DNA from 4 places in the Paenibacillus sp. HWE-109 genome. Region 2 is predicted to be linked to each of the others. Evidence: riboswitches for the same ligand, from Rfam matches in the RefSeq annotation. Region 2 holds a riboswitch; each other region holds the start of a gene.
What was found. Region 2 has a riboswitch for cyclic di-AMP ahead of LOZ80_RS36000 (C40 family peptidase). Riboswitches for the same ligand answer to the same signal wherever they lie in the genome.
Positions count from the first base shown of each region.

Region 1: another riboswitch for cyclic di-AMP. It lies ahead of LOZ80_RS27445 (APC family permease); the one in region 2 lies ahead of LOZ80_RS36000 (C40 family peptidase).
Region 3: another riboswitch for cyclic di-AMP. It lies ahead of LOZ80_RS29425 (C40 family peptidase); the one in region 2 lies ahead of LOZ80_RS36000 (C40 family peptidase).
Region 4: another riboswitch for cyclic di-AMP. It lies ahead of LOZ80_RS39260 (stalk domain-containing protein); the one in region 2 lies ahead of LOZ80_RS36000 (C40 family peptidase).

Region 1 covers NZ_CP091881.1:6,431,998-6,436,787, forward strand. The annotation lists gene LOZ80_RS27445 (APC family permease) at 1-1,791, opposite strand, end outside; cyclic di-AMP (ydaO/yuaA leader) riboswitch at 1,889-2,038, opposite strand; gene LOZ80_RS27450 (NAD(P)/FAD-dependent oxidoreductase) at 2,243-3,472, opposite strand; gene LOZ80_RS27455 (EcsC family protein) at 3,685-4,449, opposite strand; gene LOZ80_RS27460 (ATP-binding cassette domain-containing protein) at 4,532-4,790, opposite strand, start outside.
Region 2 covers NZ_CP091881.1:8,310,950-8,315,739, reverse strand. The annotation lists gene LOZ80_RS36010 (phosphodiester glycosidase family protein) at 1-764, shown strand, start outside; gene LOZ80_RS36005 (hypothetical protein) at 769-1,470, opposite strand; gene LOZ80_RS36000 (C40 family peptidase) at 1,594-2,484, opposite strand; cyclic di-AMP (ydaO/yuaA leader) riboswitch at 2,486-2,635, opposite strand; gene LOZ80_RS35995 (GH36 C-terminal domain-containing protein) at 2,733-4,790, opposite strand, start outside.
Region 3 covers NZ_CP091881.1:6,857,857-6,862,646, reverse strand. The annotation lists gene LOZ80_RS29430 (cryptochrome/photolyase family protein) at 1-1,380, opposite strand, end outside; gene LOZ80_RS29425 (C40 family peptidase) at 1,474-1,947, opposite strand; cyclic di-AMP (ydaO/yuaA leader) riboswitch at 1,951-2,091, opposite strand; gene LOZ80_RS29420 (hypothetical protein) at 2,259-3,077, opposite strand; gene LOZ80_RS29415 (M1 family metallopeptidase) at 3,104-4,790, opposite strand, start outside.
Region 4 covers NZ_CP091881.1:8,949,807-8,954,596, forward strand. The annotation lists gene LOZ80_RS38505 (RNA polymerase sigma factor) at 1-238, shown strand, start outside; gene LOZ80_RS38510 (anti-sigma factor) at 235-1,008, shown strand; gene LOZ80_RS38515 (hypothetical protein) at 1,205-1,420, shown strand; gene LOZ80_RS38520 (hypothetical protein) at 1,623-1,949, opposite strand; gene LOZ80_RS39260 (stalk domain-containing protein) at 2,080-2,871, opposite strand; cyclic di-AMP (ydaO/yuaA leader) riboswitch at 2,876-3,027, opposite strand; gene LOZ80_RS38535 (hypothetical protein) at 3,188-3,484, shown strand; gene LOZ80_RS38540 (PspA/IM30 family protein) at 3,513-4,157, shown strand; gene liaF (cell wall-active antibiotics response protein LiaF) at 4,198-4,790, shown strand, end outside.

The sequences.
Region 1 (4,790 bases), 1.9 Mb from region 2:
GTCCGCTTGAAGTTTGGAACGAATACGCGCCGCGGACTGATTGTGGAGCAGTCGGTGCCACCATTTTTTCGGCATAAATTGCGGCAGAATGACCATAATCGATTGTTTTTCCGAAACATGCGTATCGATCCGTTCGATAAATTCAGCCAGCGGCTTCAGAATCGTCCGGTAACGTGATTTGAACACAACAAGCCTTACGCCAGGGTCCCATTTGTCCCACTTCTCCTGCATCGCTTCTTCATCCTCATCGGAGAATGATACGTAGAAAGCAATGACGTTGGGCGATAACGATTTGGCATAGTTCAAGGATTGCGCAACAACGCGGTGAATCCCCGCTACGGGGACAATAATAACAGGCTCCTTCGTGCACACACGCTCATGCTCGATATCAATGCGCAGTTGTTTGGCAACGTCATCATAGTGATGACTCACCTTCGTAATGAGCCAGAGCAGGATTGGCGTCACGATAATGACGATCCAAGCACCCTCGCTGAATTTGGTGAAACAAAAGATCAGCAACACGGCAAAGGAGACAATGCCTCCTAAACCATTAATAAGCGACTTGCCGATCCAGCCTTTCACGCGTTCTTTCAACCATTTGCGGACCAGACCGCTTTGCGCCAGTGTAAAGGATAAGAAAACGCCAATTGCGTATAAAGGAATAAGTGCATCTGTTTTACCTTTGAAAATGATCAAAAGAATACTGGCCAGGACACCTAGCGTGACAATCCCGTAGTGAAAAGACAACCGGTCTCCTCGGTATGAGAACATACGCGGGAAGTTTTTATCTTGAGCCATGATGGAAGCCAAAATAGGGAATCCGTTGAAGCTGGTATTGGCAGCCAACACCAAGATCAGCATGGTGCCGATCTGCGTGGCATAGTATAGCGTTCCACGGCCAAAAGCTTGCTCCGTAACCATCGATAAGACGGATGTGTGACCATGCGGATCAGGCGCGATGCCGTATCCCAAGCTGAGCAGCGTCACACCGCCGAATACGATAGCCAACAGCGTGCCTAGCGAAGCTAATGTGCGCTTGGCATTTTTCACGGATGGTGTGCGGAAATGCGGGACAGCGTCGGAGATAGCCTCGATGCCAGTTACGGCTGAACAGCCGGAAGAGAATGCTTTCAGGATGACGAATAGCGTCAATGAACTTGTCATGGAGCTTGGCGCGAACTGAATCGGATGCATGTTCATCGAACCGCTCAGCATGTCGAAAATCCCTTTGCCAATCAGCAGTAAAATACAAAGAATAAAAAAGTACGTCGGAATCGCGAACACAGTTCCAGACTCGGATGTGCCTCGCAAATTAAGCCAAACCATCAGCCAAACCAAGATCAAAGCAATGGGAACAATATATGGCACCGTGATTGGAAATGCCGACGTGATGGCCGTCACACCGGCCGAGATCGATACCGCAACGGTTAATGTATAATCGATAAGCAGCGAAACTCCTGTGAGTCTCCCCCAAACCATGCCTAAATTTTCTTTGGCTACCATGTAGGCGCCACCGCCCATAGGATAAGCCTCAATCACTTGACGATAGCTGAGCACAAGCAGCGTAATCAAAGCGATAATGGAAATCGCAATCGGCAATGAGAATGCAAAAGCAGCAATGCCCACTGTTGCAAGCTCTAATAGAATTTGCTCTGTACCATAAGCCACCGAAGATAGCGCATCTGAAGAGAGAATGGGTAATGCTTTCCAAACCTGCATTTTTTCAGATTCGAGTTCTGCCGATTTGAGCGGCTTGCCGAATACAATTTTTTTCAATGAATCGCTTGTCATGCTGTGAAATTCCTCCAAATTAGTCTAGTATTGAGTTCTTTTCCCTTTTTAGGACGCAAAAAAACACAAGGATAGACCTTGTGCTTAGCCACATGTTCTCCTTTCTCACGATCGCTTACGAGGTTAGCTGACGGGTTCGGGCCGCGAGAAATCTGCCCTAAAGGTACAATATCATGCACCTTATTCACCCCGTTGAAACCTATGGTTCCCCCGCTTTTCTATTCAGAAAATTAAGCGAAATATTCAGTTATAACTACGTTCTGAATACTACTCTCTTCTCAGTTCATAGTAAAGGATGGAAAAGTCTTAAAAAGTATTATTCCAACCTCTCATTCCTCCAATAATTCGCTTACAACGTTTTGGATCTCTCTCTATCTCTTTTTATCTTCCGATATCGTAGTTCTAGGTCATTTCACAGAAAAAAGCTGCCTTGATGGCAGCTTTTTTTCTTCTAACTTCTGACATGAGAATTGCGAGTTGACATTTTTTGTTTAAAAATCATCTTTTTCCATATAAGTGGAATACCGCCTATGAGGAATAAATAGCGCGCATCGATCATTTTTTTGATCAAAGCAGCGAATTTCCCCTTTACTTTTTTCACTTTCAAAGTGCCAACAGCTTCTCCGCGTCCCAATGAAGCCACAGTCCCTTTGTAGTCATAGGCAAAAGGTCTCAGCGGTTTCCCACGCAAGGTATAAAGTAAATTTCGGGCTGTGTTATAGCCTTGCTGGACGGCGATTTGGGCGTTCGCGGGGTATGGTGTCCCTTCCGGACTCATAACAATGGAGCAATCTCCTGTAATAAACACATCAGGGTATTGCCACGAGCGCAGGTAATCATCCACTTTCACCCGCCCCCGCTGCACATCGAATCCAGCTTGCTGCAGCAAGGCGTTCCCGCGAACACCCCCCGACCAAATGATCGTGCCTGCTCGAATGAACTGTCCATCTCCGAGCCGGACGCCGTCCGCTTCGCAGGCTTGAATGGCAGTCGACAACTTATACTGAACGCCTTTGCGGCGCATCACTTCCATGCCGTATTCCACCAAATCATTCGGCAATCCTGGCGGTAGGGCTGTTGGCGAGGCTTCCACATTAATGATTTGCACGAGAGCCGGATCTACATCATAAGTCCTGCATAGAACCGGGATGCGATCGGCCAATTCCCCGACGAACTCCGTTCCCGTAAAGCCCGCACCCCCAATGACGAATGTCAGATACTCTTTGTGCTGGGGATTCATTTTATACTTGGCAAACATATATTGGGTATGCTGGCGGATGAACCGCACACTATTAATGCTATGAATCGACATCGCATGCTCCCGCAACCCCGGAATGCCGAACGTCTCCGTCTCACTGCCCAAACCTACGACAAGGTAGTCATAGCTCAGCGTATCATCCGTTAAAACAACCTTTTTGTCCGCTGGCAGGATTTGCTGAACGGTGGATTTCACGAAATGAATTTTGCGTTCATCGATAAGATCCCTGATCGCGACGCGGGCATTCTCATGATGATCGGTACCCGCTGCGGGCATATGCAGATGCGTCGTCATATAATGATAATCATGCTTGTTTACCAAAGTAACCGTCATTTCTCCCGATCTGATCAGCTTCTGCAGCCTGATCGCTGTAACAACACCGCCATACCCTGCACCCAGAATCACTACTTTCGCTGGTTTCATCTAAATCCTCTCCTCCGATTGAATCACTTATGCTCTACTGAATCGTGATAATCTGAGGACCAAACCCATGAAAGTGGATATGTGAAAATAATCACATAGTTAATCGAGGGTGACGGGCGGTTTGGCTCTCTCTATATGTTATGATTCAACTCCTGAAAAATCACTAGAAAATCGTCTACGACAAACAAAAAAAAGCCGGAGTGCCCATCCACTCACAGCTTCTTAGGTTTCGCTATATCTTGCAGCCAACGCAGCCGAAAACAATTCATCCCCGCCACCCCAAGCTCTTCCAGCAAGCCATAATTGGCCCAAGCCCCGACGACAGCCCCTATACCGGGAACCAACTGAAGCATTTTGCGAAAATCAATCGTATCGCGGTATTCCTGCTGCAACTGCTTCCAATCCACTTGATCCATATAGGCCTCAGCCGGCGGAAAAGTGTCAGCCACGCTGCGCCAATTTTTGATGGTAAGCAGAAGCTCGGGTTTCTTCTCATGGCTGGAAAAAGCCAATTGAAACACATAGAGAATGAATAGACGCTCTCTGTAGTCCTTCGTCGAATAGCCATAGACATGCGCCAGCTCAAACAGAAATTTCAACTTGATGCCAATTAAAATAGGGAAATCCGCAAGCCCAAGCAGAATCCCTCCCGCTCCTGTCCCTGCTCCCTCGGCAGCGGCGATCTTCTTATAGAGCGCCAGCAATTCCTCTGCTTTCGCATCGCGATCTGCCAAAGAGAGCCCTTGCAGCGGCCCCTGCGCAGGGATGTAATTGATGCCGAACAGAGTTGTCTGAATAATGCCTTTTACCGTTGCGGTAATCGTCGCATGAACCTTGTCAGGGATCAAATTATTGATGCCTGTCTGCATCGATTTGGACGCTCGTTCCACGAGATTTGGGAGCTTATGCTGCCGGATTTCCCAACGTTTGAGCTGTCTGGCCGTTTGCTGTTCGTACAGGGTGTATTCGGACTCCACTGATTTCACCACCGCCATCCCAATAAAGAATTTTCACTACAAGTATATACTTTAAGCAGCCACTTGCACCACCTGGAAAACCTTAACGAATAACAAGTAAAAGTGCAAAACCAACAACCCCCGCAGCCACGATATAACTATCCCGGTTCTGCCACTTTAAAGTACTTTTTTTCAACAGCAGCTGCCTGCCGTCGATTTTCTTCATTTCCATGGCGACAGTCAGCTGCTCGGCTTTGTGGAACATGGCAAGCAGCAGAGGAACGACAAGCGCAGGGATATCCCGTGAGCGGACAGCTCCCGGACGAATGGCTGCCTTGCCTCTTGCTCGGACAATCGCTGAA
Region 2 (4,790 bases):
TGCTGCCGAATATTCATCTCGGTGATTCCGTCCAACTCGTCTCCGCTCTCCATAACGAAGACAACGGCTCTGCCGTCCAATTGCCGACTGTTGATGCCGCTATTGGCGCAGGCCCGCATTTGCTGACCAATGGTGTGGTTGATTTGGATGCGCAGCGGGATGGATTTACCGATCCTAAGATAACGACAAGCGCTAACGTGCGCAGCTTCATTGGGATAGATGCTTCCCGTCAAATGGTCATGGGGACGCTATCTACGGCCACTATGGCCGATATGGCGGAGGTCCTGCTGAAGATCGGACTAACGGATGCAATGAATCTGGATGGAGGCGCAAGCTCATCTCTGTATGCGAACGGCACTATGCTGCGAAGTGCAGGACGTGAGCTTAGCAATGCTTTCGTGGTGGAACGCTTGGATCATCCACAGATCCAGCTTGAGGTGAATGGGCAGTTCGTCCATGAATTCCGAGGTTATTTGCTGCAGGAAACCAGCATGGTTCCTTTTCGCGGGATATTGGAGAGAATTGGAGCCAAGTTTCAGTGGCAGGAAGCTACGCGTACATTAAGTGTTCAGTATGGGTCCAAACAGCTTGAACTGCAGCCGGATCATGCTGTCATGAAAGTCAACGGCAAATCCGTTACGCTCCCCGAGGCGCCAACGATTAAGGATGGTCATATTTATATGCCGCTTAGGGCCATCATGGAGTCCTTGGGCGGAAAAGTTCAGTGGGATCCTTCCCTGTACCGGGCGTCCCTTCAGTTCTAAGTCCCTAGTGAACGCGGTTCATTCGCACAACATGGTAATACAGGTAGCTGCTCACTTCTTGCTCGACTTCCAGGTAACCCTCAACATGCACGTAATCACCCAACATGAAGGTGGATGCATCCAAGGAACTCGTGTGCGTCAGGAAGAGGAGAGCAGCCTTTTCATTCCCAATCACAAATCCGGTTTGTTCTTTCACTTGGAACTTATCCAACACCTTGCCATGATGGGATCTTGCAATATGATGGAATCGCCATGATTCATTTTCCTTCATAATAAAATAAAGCACACGATTTCGCTGATTGTTGCTGAACTCTCTAGTCACACCGATCATGCGCACATTGTCGCCCAAGCTCAAGTACTCATCTACGACATAGGATTTCAACCGCAATCTATGTTTATTTTTGTACTGAATATAGGCTTCCATCTCTTCAATGGATCTTTGATCTGTCGGGTCCTGCTTGGTGGCATAGAAGACTTCTTTAATAAACGTGTCCGTTTGGAGGCTGCGCGCCCCTTTGAAATGGTTGTACGTCCGAAAAAATTGTTCGATGACTTCCCGGATATCCTCCGGTATGGCAGGTCTTTGCTCCACGGTATCCATGCTGTTGGTTCGTTCCGAATGTTTTCTTTTGTGAAACCAGCTTTTCCAGACGCTTAATTGCATGGCATTCGTGTCCCCCGCTCTTTCTTCCAAACATTTCTTCATTATAGGCTAAAATCCATAAAAATTCGATAAAAATCGCATCTTTTCGCACAAAAAAAGAACATCTGCCTGCTATGCTTTCCATAGAAAGCAACCTAGCAAACAAATGTTCGATAAAGTCAATGATTACAGGACTCTTTTGGCTCCTACATACCTTGCGCTCCAATACGAGCTCGATAGGCTCTCGACTGTAACGCCTCGAGATGTTGTGGACGAAATGAACTGATCATTCCCCAGATAAATGCCTACATGATTCACCGTTTTGGCTGCAAAGAAAACCAAATCGCCTACTTGCAAATCGGTTACTGAATTACTGAGCGCACTGTGCATTTCCGCGGATGTTCGAGGCAGTTCAATGCCTTTGGCTTCAAATACATAGCGTACAAAACCGGAACAATCGAATCCTCTCGGCGTTGTACCTCCCCACATATAGGGCACACCCATGTACGCATTGGCCGTCTGGACAATCTGCTCCGGCATAGAAGGAACAACGGCTGCTGCTTTCATCACAGGCGGCGCAGGCGGCGGTGCAATCCAAGCAGGCTTGTGCGACTTCCCGTCGACATCCACAATAGCAATCTGATTAGCTTCATTCCATTCTATCGGAGATCCGAAGGTTTCGGTAATGAAACGCAGCGGAACGTATGTGTTGCCTTGATAGACCGTTGGACTGCTCTCTAAACTGATTTTCTTGCTGTTCACAATCGCTTGCTGCTGATCTGTGATCAATAGAATCGACTGCTGCTTGTTCAGCAGCGTAACGACAATCGCATCTGCTTGCTTCGTCCAGCTCACTTGATAGCCCAGTTTCTCAGATAGAACTCGGAGCGGAACCTGCATGACGCCTTGCTCATCAATGTAAGGCTGCACTTCCGGAAACTTAAGCAATTCGTCATTGACCTGAACCTTTACAGGATGGTCAGCTGGCGATGCCGCTGCTGCTTGCGCGGTAAATAAGGGTACTGCGGCGCAAAGAACTGCGCAGGAACCAATAAAACGTTTAGCCAAAACCTTCAAACCCTTGCCTCCTTGAAGCCTCCGAGGTTAGTTGACGGGTTCGGGAAGAGGTTCCCTAGTCCAATTGGCAAGCCAACTGATCATTCACCCCAAGTAAAGAAGTCCCCCGTACCAGAGCTTTTGCTGCTCATGGATTCGGCATTTTTTGTCTATGTTAGACTAGCACAGTTCGACGCAAGGTTACAACTTTTGCGGAATAGAAACAATTACCAACTAGTTTAATAACCGTACTTATTACGAATCAACCGCTAATTGATCCTCGTCAGGATGATGCTATCATGCGCCAAGGTCAAGCTCGCACTTCCCGGATCCTTGCCGGTAATTTGGAACTTGAACAGCTTGTTGCCCGCCGTTGGGAAGATCTTCTCGCCCAATCCGACGATCGCATAGCCCTGCGGGCTATCATGCTGATCGATAGGGCTTCCCTGCGCCACGCCGTCAATCAGCAGTTGCTCCGTCCCACGGTCCGGGTGCTTCTTGACTCTGGCGCTGATGGCGTAAGTCCCCGCTGTCGGCACATTCACCGTGTACTGAATCCAATCGCCTACGGCATTGAAATTGCCGTAACTCACGCTGCCGCCACTTGCAGCCGTGTCCACCGTATTGGCGAAGCTGTCGCCGGAAGAAACGGACGTCGTTAAGCTCTCATTTTCCAATATGAGCGGTTGCTTCGTCAGTGAAATATAATCCGTTGCCAAGCCGTAGGAAGCACTGCTGGCATTCTTTCCTGTCACTTGGAATTTGAACTGTTTATTGCCAGGCGCAGCGAAGGTCACATCGCCTAGATCAACCACGACATACGCCTGCGCACTTTGGTATTCGTCGATTGGCGCGCCTTGAGCCGCTCCATCAATATACAGTTGCGCGATCCCGCGACTTGGATGCTTCTTGACTTGCACTCTGACGCGGTACGTGCCGGTAGACGGTACATTCACGGTGTACTGTACCCAGTTGCCTACAGCGGTTGCATTGCCATAGCTCAACGAGCCATTACTTGCAGCCGTGTCCGCCGCAATCGCGGAAGTCATTCCCGATGAGACGGTCGTCGTCAAACTCTCATTCTCGTACTTCACCGCTTCCGGCACCGCAGGCGGGAGCAGAATATCCGGCGACTGATAGGTTAGCCGGATATAATCCGTTGCCAGCCCGTAACCGCTGCTGCTCGCGTTCTTGCCTGTCACTTGGAATTTGAACAGCTTGTTGCCCGCCGTGTTGAAGGTAACGTTGCCCAGATCCACCTCGACATAGGCTTGAGCGCTTTGGTACTCGTCTATGGGAGAACCTTGAGCTGTCCCGTCGATGTACAATTGCGCCGTCCCTCGGCTTGGATGCTTCTTTACTTGTGTCTTCAATCGGTAAGTGCCAGGACTTGGCACATTCACCGTGTATTGTATCCAATCCCCTGCAGCGTTGAAATTGCCATAGCTTAACGAACCGTTGCTCGCTGCCGCATCCGCACCGTTCGCCGAAGTGTCGCCCGTAGAGACCAGCGTTGTCAGACTTTCCGCCTCGAACTTCGTTCCGGAATTGATTGTCACACTGCCCGTGCCGCCGGCGCCGATGGCAACATCGCTCGTAATCGCTTTATTGGCTGTCCGGTCAAAGACGATAACTTTCCCGGTTGAATTAGCCGTCCCGGTCACATTCACCATCAAGCTGGAAGCGCCTTCCACTTGTGTAAAAGAGGAAACTTTCTCATCCGCATAGAGAACTTGCATGCCAGACGAGGCATTGTCCTCTTGCAGCCAGAACGCTTTGCCTTTGGACGTATTTTCAGCTAGATTAATGGATAATCCGGTGGATTTCAATTGTGCTCCGGTAAACTTTCCTTTATACATATAGGAGCTGTTGCCGCTGTCATCCATCGTAATGTCTTCCACCAAATACGTTTTGTTGCTGTCCAACCAACGCAGATTGAGCGTTACATCTGTTGCCCCGCCAGTATTGGCCGCCGTCGCAATAACAAGCGCTTGGGCTTTATCCTCCGTCGTATACATCCAGGCATAGGAACCTGACGTATCGAAGTCTGGACCCGCATACAAAGGTCTTGTCGTCTGATCAGTCAATGCCTTGATCCGCGGACTTTTGCGCCAGTCATTGAATTTCCGCAAGGAGCTGATCCCCGCTGTCGTCCAGCTGGTCGGGTCCGTATTGAACTTGATGACCCTCGCCATCATGTACGAGTAATAATCCTCCACTTTACCAGATGGATTACCGCCGTAATAGACCGAATTCATAGGCAGATAGCCGAAACTGTCCATGCCTATTTTCATACTGGTGCCTACGCCGCCATTGGCAGATAGAAA
Region 3 (4,790 bases), 1.5 Mb from region 2:
TTCCTCAGAATTACCGAACTCAACGGTAGGTTTGCTTTTCAAAATATGTTTGTAAACCTCGATCGCGGCTGCTCTGGACTGCTTCAGATCAACGATGGCATGGGCTTGAGGCTGATGAATCTGCTTGTCGCTTAGTCCGGTCATCTGCGGCAGCCATCTGCGCAGGTATTGGCCGCTCGGATCATAGGTGATCGATTGCGTCACGGGATTCATAATGCGGAAATAGGGCGACGCATCGAAGCCCAAAGAGGCGCACCATAACCACCCGCCGCGGTTAAGGGTATTGTCGTAATCACTGAGTTTGTAGCGGAAATACTGCTCGCCCAGCGTAAATGGACACAGCAAGTTCTTCGTGAGGAACATGGCTGTAATCATTCGCAGCCGATTGGGCATGCGGCCGGTATCATTGAGCTCTGTCATCGCTGCATCAATGATGGGCACGCCGGTTTCAGCTTTGCGCCAAGCCTCGAAATGCCGATCACTCAGGTTGGTGAAGTCAAACGTCTTCTCATAGCTGAAAAAGTTCTCATCGTAGATAGATTGATACAAATAGAAATCCCGCCACACCAGTTGGCGCACCCACGCGGCCGAATGTTCCTGCTCCATGACTGCCTCGTACACCTTGCGGATCGAGATGGCGCCTGCATTAATCGCGGCACTAAGTGAGCTTGTGCCATCATAAGCGTAATAGTCGCGGCGTGCCGCATAGAAGGGGAGATGGTCCGTCAGGAAATCTTCCAGTGATTCTATAGGATTTTCAGCAGGGAAATAATCTTCGAGAGAGAAAGGGGGAACCCAGCTTTGGAAGAGCTCCAATAAGCGTTGGCTGCCCTCCAACTGGGCGAGATCCACCGTCGACAAATCACCCAGATGAAGCGGCGAAGAAGGACGATAGAAAGTTTGCAAGTAGGTGTTTAGCTTTTTATAAAAGGGGGTATAAACTTTGTAAGGACCGCTTTTGCCAGAGGAAATCTGGAAATCGGCTAAATCCGCCAAGGTGTGATCAACGAATTCCGTGAACGGTACACCTCGTGCTCGAGCGGCTTCACGAAGCTTCCGATCGCGTGTTTTGGAATAAGGCGTGAAATCCCTATGTACGATAACCTCATCTATCGGTGCGTTGTGCAGCACTTGTTCAAGAACAACTTCCGGCTCTCCGTACACCACATAGATCGTTTTACCATATTGCTTATAAAGGTTCATCAACCGTCTCACATACCGCAGAAATTGCTTGCCGCTATGGGCTTCATGTCTAGAATGGCGCAGTAAAAACGGATCGAGAATAAGCATATGCAGACTAGGTCCGCCACTGCTCAACAAGTAGTTGAATGCAGCCAGATCATCTACCCGCAAATCCTTCCGATGTAGGAATAATTTCATTATAGACTAGGCCTCCCGACAGAATAAAAGCCTGGAAAGCGGCTCTTTCGAGCTGAGGCTTGTCCAGGCTTTATTCATAGTATTGCAGGAAAATTACTTGGATTCAGCAGTCAGCTGATTGTAGATATCATCCCACAGAACGCGTCTGGCGGATACATACCGTTTCGCATAATAGGATTCGCTTAGTTTGTTTTTCACAATACCTTCATTGGATGCGGAATGAATGAATTCACCGTTTCCAAGGTAGATACCTACGTGAGAAACACCTTTGCCACCTGTGTTGAAGAACACAAGATCACCTTTGCGAAGATCACTTTTGTCAACCCAATAGCCTTCTGTATTTTGAGAAGATGAACTATGAGGAAGGTCAATGCCGAACTGGTCGAAAACGTATGCGGTGAATCCAGAGCAATCAAAGCCCTTTGTTGTCGTTCCCGCATCTCTGTACGGAACACCGAGCAATCCGTCAACCGTTTCATCCAACTTAGATTGTGACGCTGATACACTTCCTAAAGCTACACTCAAAAACAAAACAAGACTAAAAACAAGAGCAACAATCTTTTTCAACTGCTTGTCTCCTTCCGGTGCCTACGAGGTTAGCTGGAGGGTTCGGTTGAAGGTTCCCTATGATCCCTGTCTTGCAAGATCAATTCACCCGGGTAGTGGTTCCCCCGTTTCCCCATGAAATGGAGAATTCGGCATGAAATATTTGGTTTTTTTGATGCTAGTCCTTGTAATTCGTCATAAAGATCTAAATTCCTCTTTTTATGAACGCTTTCTTTTGAAAAAGTGTGGAAAACACAGCTAAACAGACAAAAAAATCCCCATTCGCTGAGGAATGAGGAAATTTAAGTCAGTATAAGCTTTTTTTGTTGATTTTAACCGTTCAATTTAGCGGAAAGCAGTTTGAATTGTGACGTGATCGCCCAAATTTGCAGGAATATGTGGAAAAGTGGGAATAGCTGATAAATGATTAGCGCTACCAGACCTGCCCATAGGTAAGTAGCCGTAATCGTGAGCCCTGCCAATAGTCCCGAGCTAAGCAAAAGAAGGAGCGCCAGTCCGACAATAGGAAACGAATAGCGAATAAAGGTAATGACGGTGGAGAGAACACCCAGATGGCCGGCAAGCGCGAATTGCACATACATGAAGAGCAGATGCAAGAGAAATCCATAGACCAGCATGCCGATGAACCATGGCAGCAACTGCAGGGCAGCCTGCTCATAAGAGGTGCTGTGCGCCAAGGTTGTTTGCGCTTTGGGCAGCAGCCAAATGAGCGGCAGCAAGGTAAGTGCAATTCGCGCGATATACGCAAGGAGGAAAGGGAGCGTCAGCACCTTGATGCCTCGGAAGAAGCGATAGCCGGCATTTTGTTCAGAATGCGTGAGCGAGTAATACACGCCGCTGCTGAGCACCGGCGTGAGCAGCATGCGCAGCGCCAGCAGAGCTCCGAGCCACCAGAGATAGGAATGGCTCAGATCAGTTTTCATGAGCTGAAACTGGCTTTCAGCCAGGAACACCTGCAGCGCTTCTTTGGGCTGCTCACCGCCTGGAAAGCGGTGCATAAGAGGGACAAGCACCCCCTGCACCAGCTTATAGAGCAGAATGCTCCAGCCCATTTGATACACGAACAAGATGATCGTGGCGAAAGGCTGCGCGAAAGCTGCCCTTAAGCCGGATTTGAGATAGGATGTCATGGAGGTCCCTCCTTAAGGGTTATGCTTTACCAGGAAACCCAGCCGAAAATGGCTTGCAAGAATTGAATGATGCCGAGATTCCAACGGATTTTCCACTTCGGATTCACTTCTGTTTGCAGATAATTGTTGATGTGCTTGTTTTCTAGAATGAGTGAATACTTAGGATCAATGCGAACCCAATCTACAGGTGCCGTGTGGGTTAATTTGAATTCAATCCGGCTTTCCTTGCCATCCCACGTTTTGTCGAGCGAGGTGCCGTCAGCGAAATGGAAGTGGATAGGAACCTCCGGTGAATTGCCGCCTTTCTTCGAAATGACAATCGTGCTGTCATAGGAGGGCTTCTCTTTCATTCCGCTGGCTTTCACTTGGATACTCTCCACGGAGTAATCCATCATCATCGCGCCATACACATATTCATTGAAGAAATCATCCCATTTGGTTTTGGTCACGTCCTCAACGACATTTTGAAAATCCTTCGTCGAAGGGTGTTTGAACTCCCATTTCTGGAAGTAGGTGCGCATGATGCGGTCCATTGTCTTCGTACCGACTTGTTTCTCAATAGCTTTCAGCACAAGTTTCCCTCGTGTATACACATTTTCCGCATACTGATCATGTCCGGTGTAGGCCCATGCATTCTGATTCAATGTATTAGGGGAAGTAATATAGCTGGACTCGACCGCCAGATTAGGGGAAACCCCATAATCCATTTCCATGACCTTGTCCTCCGCATAGGAGGTAAAGCCTTCATCCAGCCAAGCTTCCTCGAATTCATTGCTGGCGACAAGTCCGTAAAAGTACTGATGGCCGATCTCGTGAACAACGACGCGTTCCAGTTCCAGATCAGGTGTTTTGTCGTCGGCTCCCCACGCGGTGACGAGCGTAGGGTACTCCATGCCGCCAGCGCCATTGCCGCCCGGGGGAGGCACCACGACTGACAGCGTTGAGTACGGATACGTTCCGTACCATTGGCTGTAGCGGGAAAGGGCTTTTTTCGCTGCATTCATATAGCGGTCTTTCAAATCCTGATGGTTGGGATCGAGGTACAGCTTAATCTTCACGCCGGGAATTTGCGGCGTCGAGAAGGGCTCTTCCACATAAACGAAATGCGGCGAAGCGGACCAGGCAAAATCATGCACATCATCCGCGTAGAACTGATACGTTTTCATGCCTTTATCCGTCACTGCCGGTTTAACAGGGAATCCGGTCGCCGCTACCGTATAGTTCGACGGCACTTGGATTTTCACGTCGTACAAGCCGAAATCGGCATAAAACTCAGAATTGCCATGGTATTGATGGAGATTCCAGCCAGGTTCCGTGCGCCCCCTTGTTCCTGCCCGTTCATAGGCAGCAACCTTAGGGAACCATTGCCCTGCCATTACGAAATCATCGACATAGCCCATTCTGGCGAAAACAGCAGGCAGCTTGACGAGGAATTCCGTTTTGATCGTCACTTGTTCACCGGCACCTACCGGTTTCGGCAGCGGAATTTTGAGCAGCGTATGATCGTCTTTATTGCCGTCGTCCGGTTGAACGAACGTCATTCGGGGACTAAGATCTTCGCCATCCACGGTTTTAACGGATAGCAAGTCCATACTGCCGCTGGTGCCTGTCCGGGCTTCATCTTGTCGCAGCTTCCCGCCGGATTCGCGCATGAATGTCGTTTTCTTGGACGCGAAGGCATTCGGATACAGATGAAGGTAAAGCTCTTGTACA
Region 4 (4,790 bases), 640 kb from region 2:
TACGGAAGAGGTAGCGCTGGATGGCTGGAGAGGGCAAGAAATACGCGAGGCGCTGCATGAGCTTAATCCCGATCAGAAGCAAGTGCTAGATCTTATCTATTATCAGGGCTACACCCAGCAAGAAGTGTCCGATAATCAGGCAATCCCGCTAGGTACGGTGAAAAGCAGAGTGAGGCTGGCCTTGAAGCAATTGAAGGGGCGGCTTGCAGGGGTAGGAAAGGAGGAGCTTCAAGGATGAATAAGCCGGCAAACGGATGTGAAAATCTAGAGATGTACGCAGTAGGTGGATTAGACCCGGAAGAGCGGGCTGAATTTGAAAGGCATTTGCAAGAATGTGCGGCATGTACCGCTGAACTGGCCGAGCTTATCGAACTTGTCGACCTTTTGCCGATGGCTGTGGAACCCGTGCAAATTCCCGTAGGTATGAAGGAACGCGTGCTTGGTCACATTTTCAATGAAGATTCTGTAGAGGTGTCCAAAGAAGTAGAAAGTGGATGGGCTGTAGGCCGAAAACGAAGAGAAACCAAAGGAAGTCCATGGAAACCTTGGATTTATGGGGGACTTTCAGCTGCCGTGCTTATTCTAGGTGTTTATAGTTATAATCTGCAGCAGGATAACCGGGATTTGAAGTTACGGATCGCATTGCTGGATCGGCCGCCAGAAGCGGTTAAAGTCAATGACGTTGTCACCTTGAGCGGCACCGCGCAAGATATTGTTGCGAAGGGCTTAGCCACAATCGTGATTGATGCAAAAGGCACCCACCTGCTCGTCCAAGCAGAAAAATTGCCGGAACTGAAAAATAACGAGGCTTATCAAGTGTGGTTGATCAAAGGGAAAGATACCCCAGTCAATGCAGGAACATTCCTGACACACAATGGAACAGGCGGATTATATTATACCTTCGATCCTAATAATTATGACACGATTGCTATCACGCTTGAGCCTGATGCGCATGGGGATAAGCCGAGAGGGAAACCGATATTAGCTGCTAATCTAGTAAAAAGCTAAAAGTAAATAAAGGCTGTCTCAATAGGTTATAAACCTAGTGGACAGCCTCACTTCAGGATAAACCGATAAGATTAATAGGAATTTAGGGTAATTAAAAATAATAGCATAGATGAAGAAGGGATTGCAAGAAAAAGATTGCATAATAGTCAGAAGTATAGTAATTTTTAGAAGAGTAAAAATAAGAGGAGGAATTCAAATGGAAAAAATGTGTATGCAAATGATGATGAACATGTGTATGGACGACATGATGAGCCGTATGAAATCGATGAAAATGATGATGAGCACAATGAAAGACATGAACATGATGGAAAGCATGGATATGGACAACATGATGATGAACATGCAAGAGTGCGATGAAATGATGACAATGATGATGAATATGATGCGTGAAATGAAACAAACTTCCATGTAAAAGGATTGACATAAGAATCTCCCAATTCTTATGAGAACCGATCGGCAGAGCAGTCATCTGCATGCCTTAGAACGTAATCAGCCAACCATGCCAGTGGGGCTGAACACAATGTTAAACTTCATGGCAAAGCAGTCCTCTGTATGCCATATTCTCCTTCGTTTCTAACCGTCCGAATCTTCTATTTAAACACAATCCTACATTCTTAAACCTTATTTGCTTTAATTAACTTCACAATCTCAAGTCGTTTCAGCTTAAGCTCCCATACTTTCTCCCGCAATTGCTCTTCTTCGGTGGAGTTCTGCTTGTGATCCTTTAATTGTTGGAATAATTTCAGCATATTTCGGTTGATGGAATCAAACATTTGCCATAGTTGAAATTCAAATTGACGAGTCAAATGAAGCTCAAATTGATTTAATGTTTGGAGGATTTGTTGCTGCCATTCCGTATCTCCTAGTGCTAGAGCATAATTGTATAGATCAAGATGATCGTTAATCCAGGTTTGGGCAATGGGGTGTTTGTAAGTGAACATCTTGAACAGCTCCTTTTTTTAAAACCTTATACCGAGTATTATACTAGGAATTATCAGGAATTCAAGTGCTATATATAAAAAAAGTTGGATTTTGTGAAAAAAGATCTCACAAATCCAACTTTTTATTTGTTTAATTTGATAATTTATATACTTTAATGGTTTGGATGCCGAATTTTCTTAATGTTGTCTGGGAACCAGGAACAAAGATATCCAGGTGCTTTCCTTTAACAGAACCGCCAGTATCTGTTGCGTAGGCATACATGCCGCCTGCTGGTAACCCATTGAAGGTATAACCTTCTATATAGAGCTTTGATCCAAGCGGGATTACAGATGGATCAACAGCTACAGTTCCAATGGAAAGGGGATTGCCGAGAAAATCTAGAGCTGCATATCCGCCATTTTCAGCAGGATCTGCAGAATAGACCGTCGATTGAAAGAGTTCATAATCGGGTGCATGGTGATTGCCATCCTTGCTAAGTATCGCTATATTGCTGCTAGCGTCCCACTGAACGGGTATGTCGGAAGCATTGCTAAGAAAACGAAGAGGCACATAAACGCGGCCATCTTGGAATTCAGCATGGGTATCCATCATGACGGTGTTATTATCGATTTCTGCTTCTTTTTGACCCGAAACCAAAGTGATGGTGTGCTTGTCATTGTTCAGTACGACTTTGATTTGATTGCCTTCTTTGTGCCATTGCACGTCATAACCTAATTTCTCCGTTACGAAACGAACGGGTACTTGCGTGGCATGATTGCCATCCAGATAGGGCTGTGCATCCGGAAATTGCACCAGATCATCATTGACTTGCACTTTCACATCCATCTCGGCCGCGTGGGCGGAACATGGGGAAAGAAAGCCTCCTGCCAAGACTGTTAAAGACACAGCAAGGCTAGTTAACCCTTTTGTAAGCTTATTCAATTGGTGAGCCTCCTTCATGAGCCTTCGAGGTTAGTTGACGGGTTCGGGAAGAAGGTTCTCCCTAGTCTGCTCCGCGAAAGAGCAAATATTCACCCCAAGTAAATCGTCCCCCGTACCGGCACTTTGTCTGTGCACCGGACTCGGCTTTAGATAGTTTACCATCGAACATTCAGGCGGAACAACGACCAAAATATGGATGGTCCCAAAACCATACTGGACTTAGGTCTAGGAACAAAACAGTCGCGAGTCCGTTTTGAGCGGTACTTGTTTCAGCTAGAATGAAGACATGAAGCAAACACGAAGGGCGGTTGGCAAGATGAGGTTGGATCGATCAAAAAGTATCGCATTGCTTTTCATTACAGTAGGCTTACTGATTTGTTTACATCAATTTGGTCATTTAATGGGATGGCTGATTCCGGTGTCCATGGTGGTGTTGGGCTATGTCGGCATACAGAATGAAAAGAAAATAGGATGGTTGATTTTTGGCATAGGGGCTTTGATCTTGACGTTCAAATTGTCTGGACTCCTGATTCTCGGTTTGGCTGTGTGGATGTTGGTTTATGGCTTCCGCTTGCTGAAGAAACAGGATGTTCCATCTAATCATGAATTTTAATCGATGAGAAAATAGGAGGTGTGGCATAATGAGCATATTGAATCGGATTGGTAAAATGGCTGAGACGGCCTGGCAGGAAGCTGCTTGCAAGCTGGATCAGCATGAGCGGGGAGGCAGCGCCTCAGAAGCGGGGCAGCGCGGGATCAAGGCGCTGGAACAGCGCTATGAGGAAGCGCTGCAGCATACGATAGAGCTGAGACGGCTATGTGTGAACGCCGAGGAGATGGCGCAGCTGCGGAGCGAGCAAGCTGAGCTGGCGATGCGCGCCGGCGAAGAGGACCTCGCGCGGATGGCACTGCAAGAGAAGCTGCGCGAGGAAGCCGCTAGCGAGCAGTTCCGCGCGCAATACGCAAGCAGCCAGGACTTGTGCCTGGCGCTTGCGGATGAATTGCGCGGGCTGCGTGCCGGGCACGCAGCAGGTGAACGGCAGCCGGAAGGCGGGCTGCCGCCGAAGGATGCTCGCGACACATGGCGCGAGCTGGAAGTGACCGGCCGCGAGCTTGGCCGGGAAGCGCTGCAAGGCCTCCGCGTCGCGGGCCGCCTGTCGCGTGAGACGCTGAAGGAAGCCGGCGGCAATCTTCAGCAGGAGCTGCGCTCGCTGCGCGGCAAGCTCAAGCAGGATTGGCAGCATCAGAGCTTCAGCGAAGAAAAGGACTCGAGCGGCAAGAAATAGCCGCGAATCATCGTGCAGCGCCGGAGACACGGCGCACCGCATGACCTTCAAGATTCACGAAAAAGCCTTGCCGATCAAGGATTTCATCTTGGAGGTCGTCCATTCTTATGGTATGCTAGGGTTCTATATCAGCTATTTAAATTTGGCAGCCAGAGGAGGTGCAGCGATGGGCGAAGAAACCAAAAACAACCGCAGCCGGAATACAGCACTTGTGCTGATTGGAGCCGGTCTTTTTTTGCTTCTAGACCATACGATAGGCTTTTTCCCCATTCTTGCGATTATCCTCGTCTTGCTTGGTATTCATCGGGTTCGTTCACGTAAAGAACGCAAGGGCTATGTGTTGATCGGCATCGGGGCGGTCATCTTATTCGGAGATCACATTACAATTGTGTTTTCTATTGTTTTAATTTCACTAGGCCTGTTTTTTATACGGTCGAAGCAAGTGCACAAGGACGATACGTATATTCAAAAGCAAAAGCTGATGGACAGCGTCCGCTTGGGCCGCGAGCCGTGGATTTTGCGCAACAGCTCGACTTGGTACATTATCGGTGAAACGTATATTGATCTCTCCCTTGCGATTCTGGAACAAAAAGAAACCACGTTGATTCTACAAGGGGTCGTCGGTGATGTGGA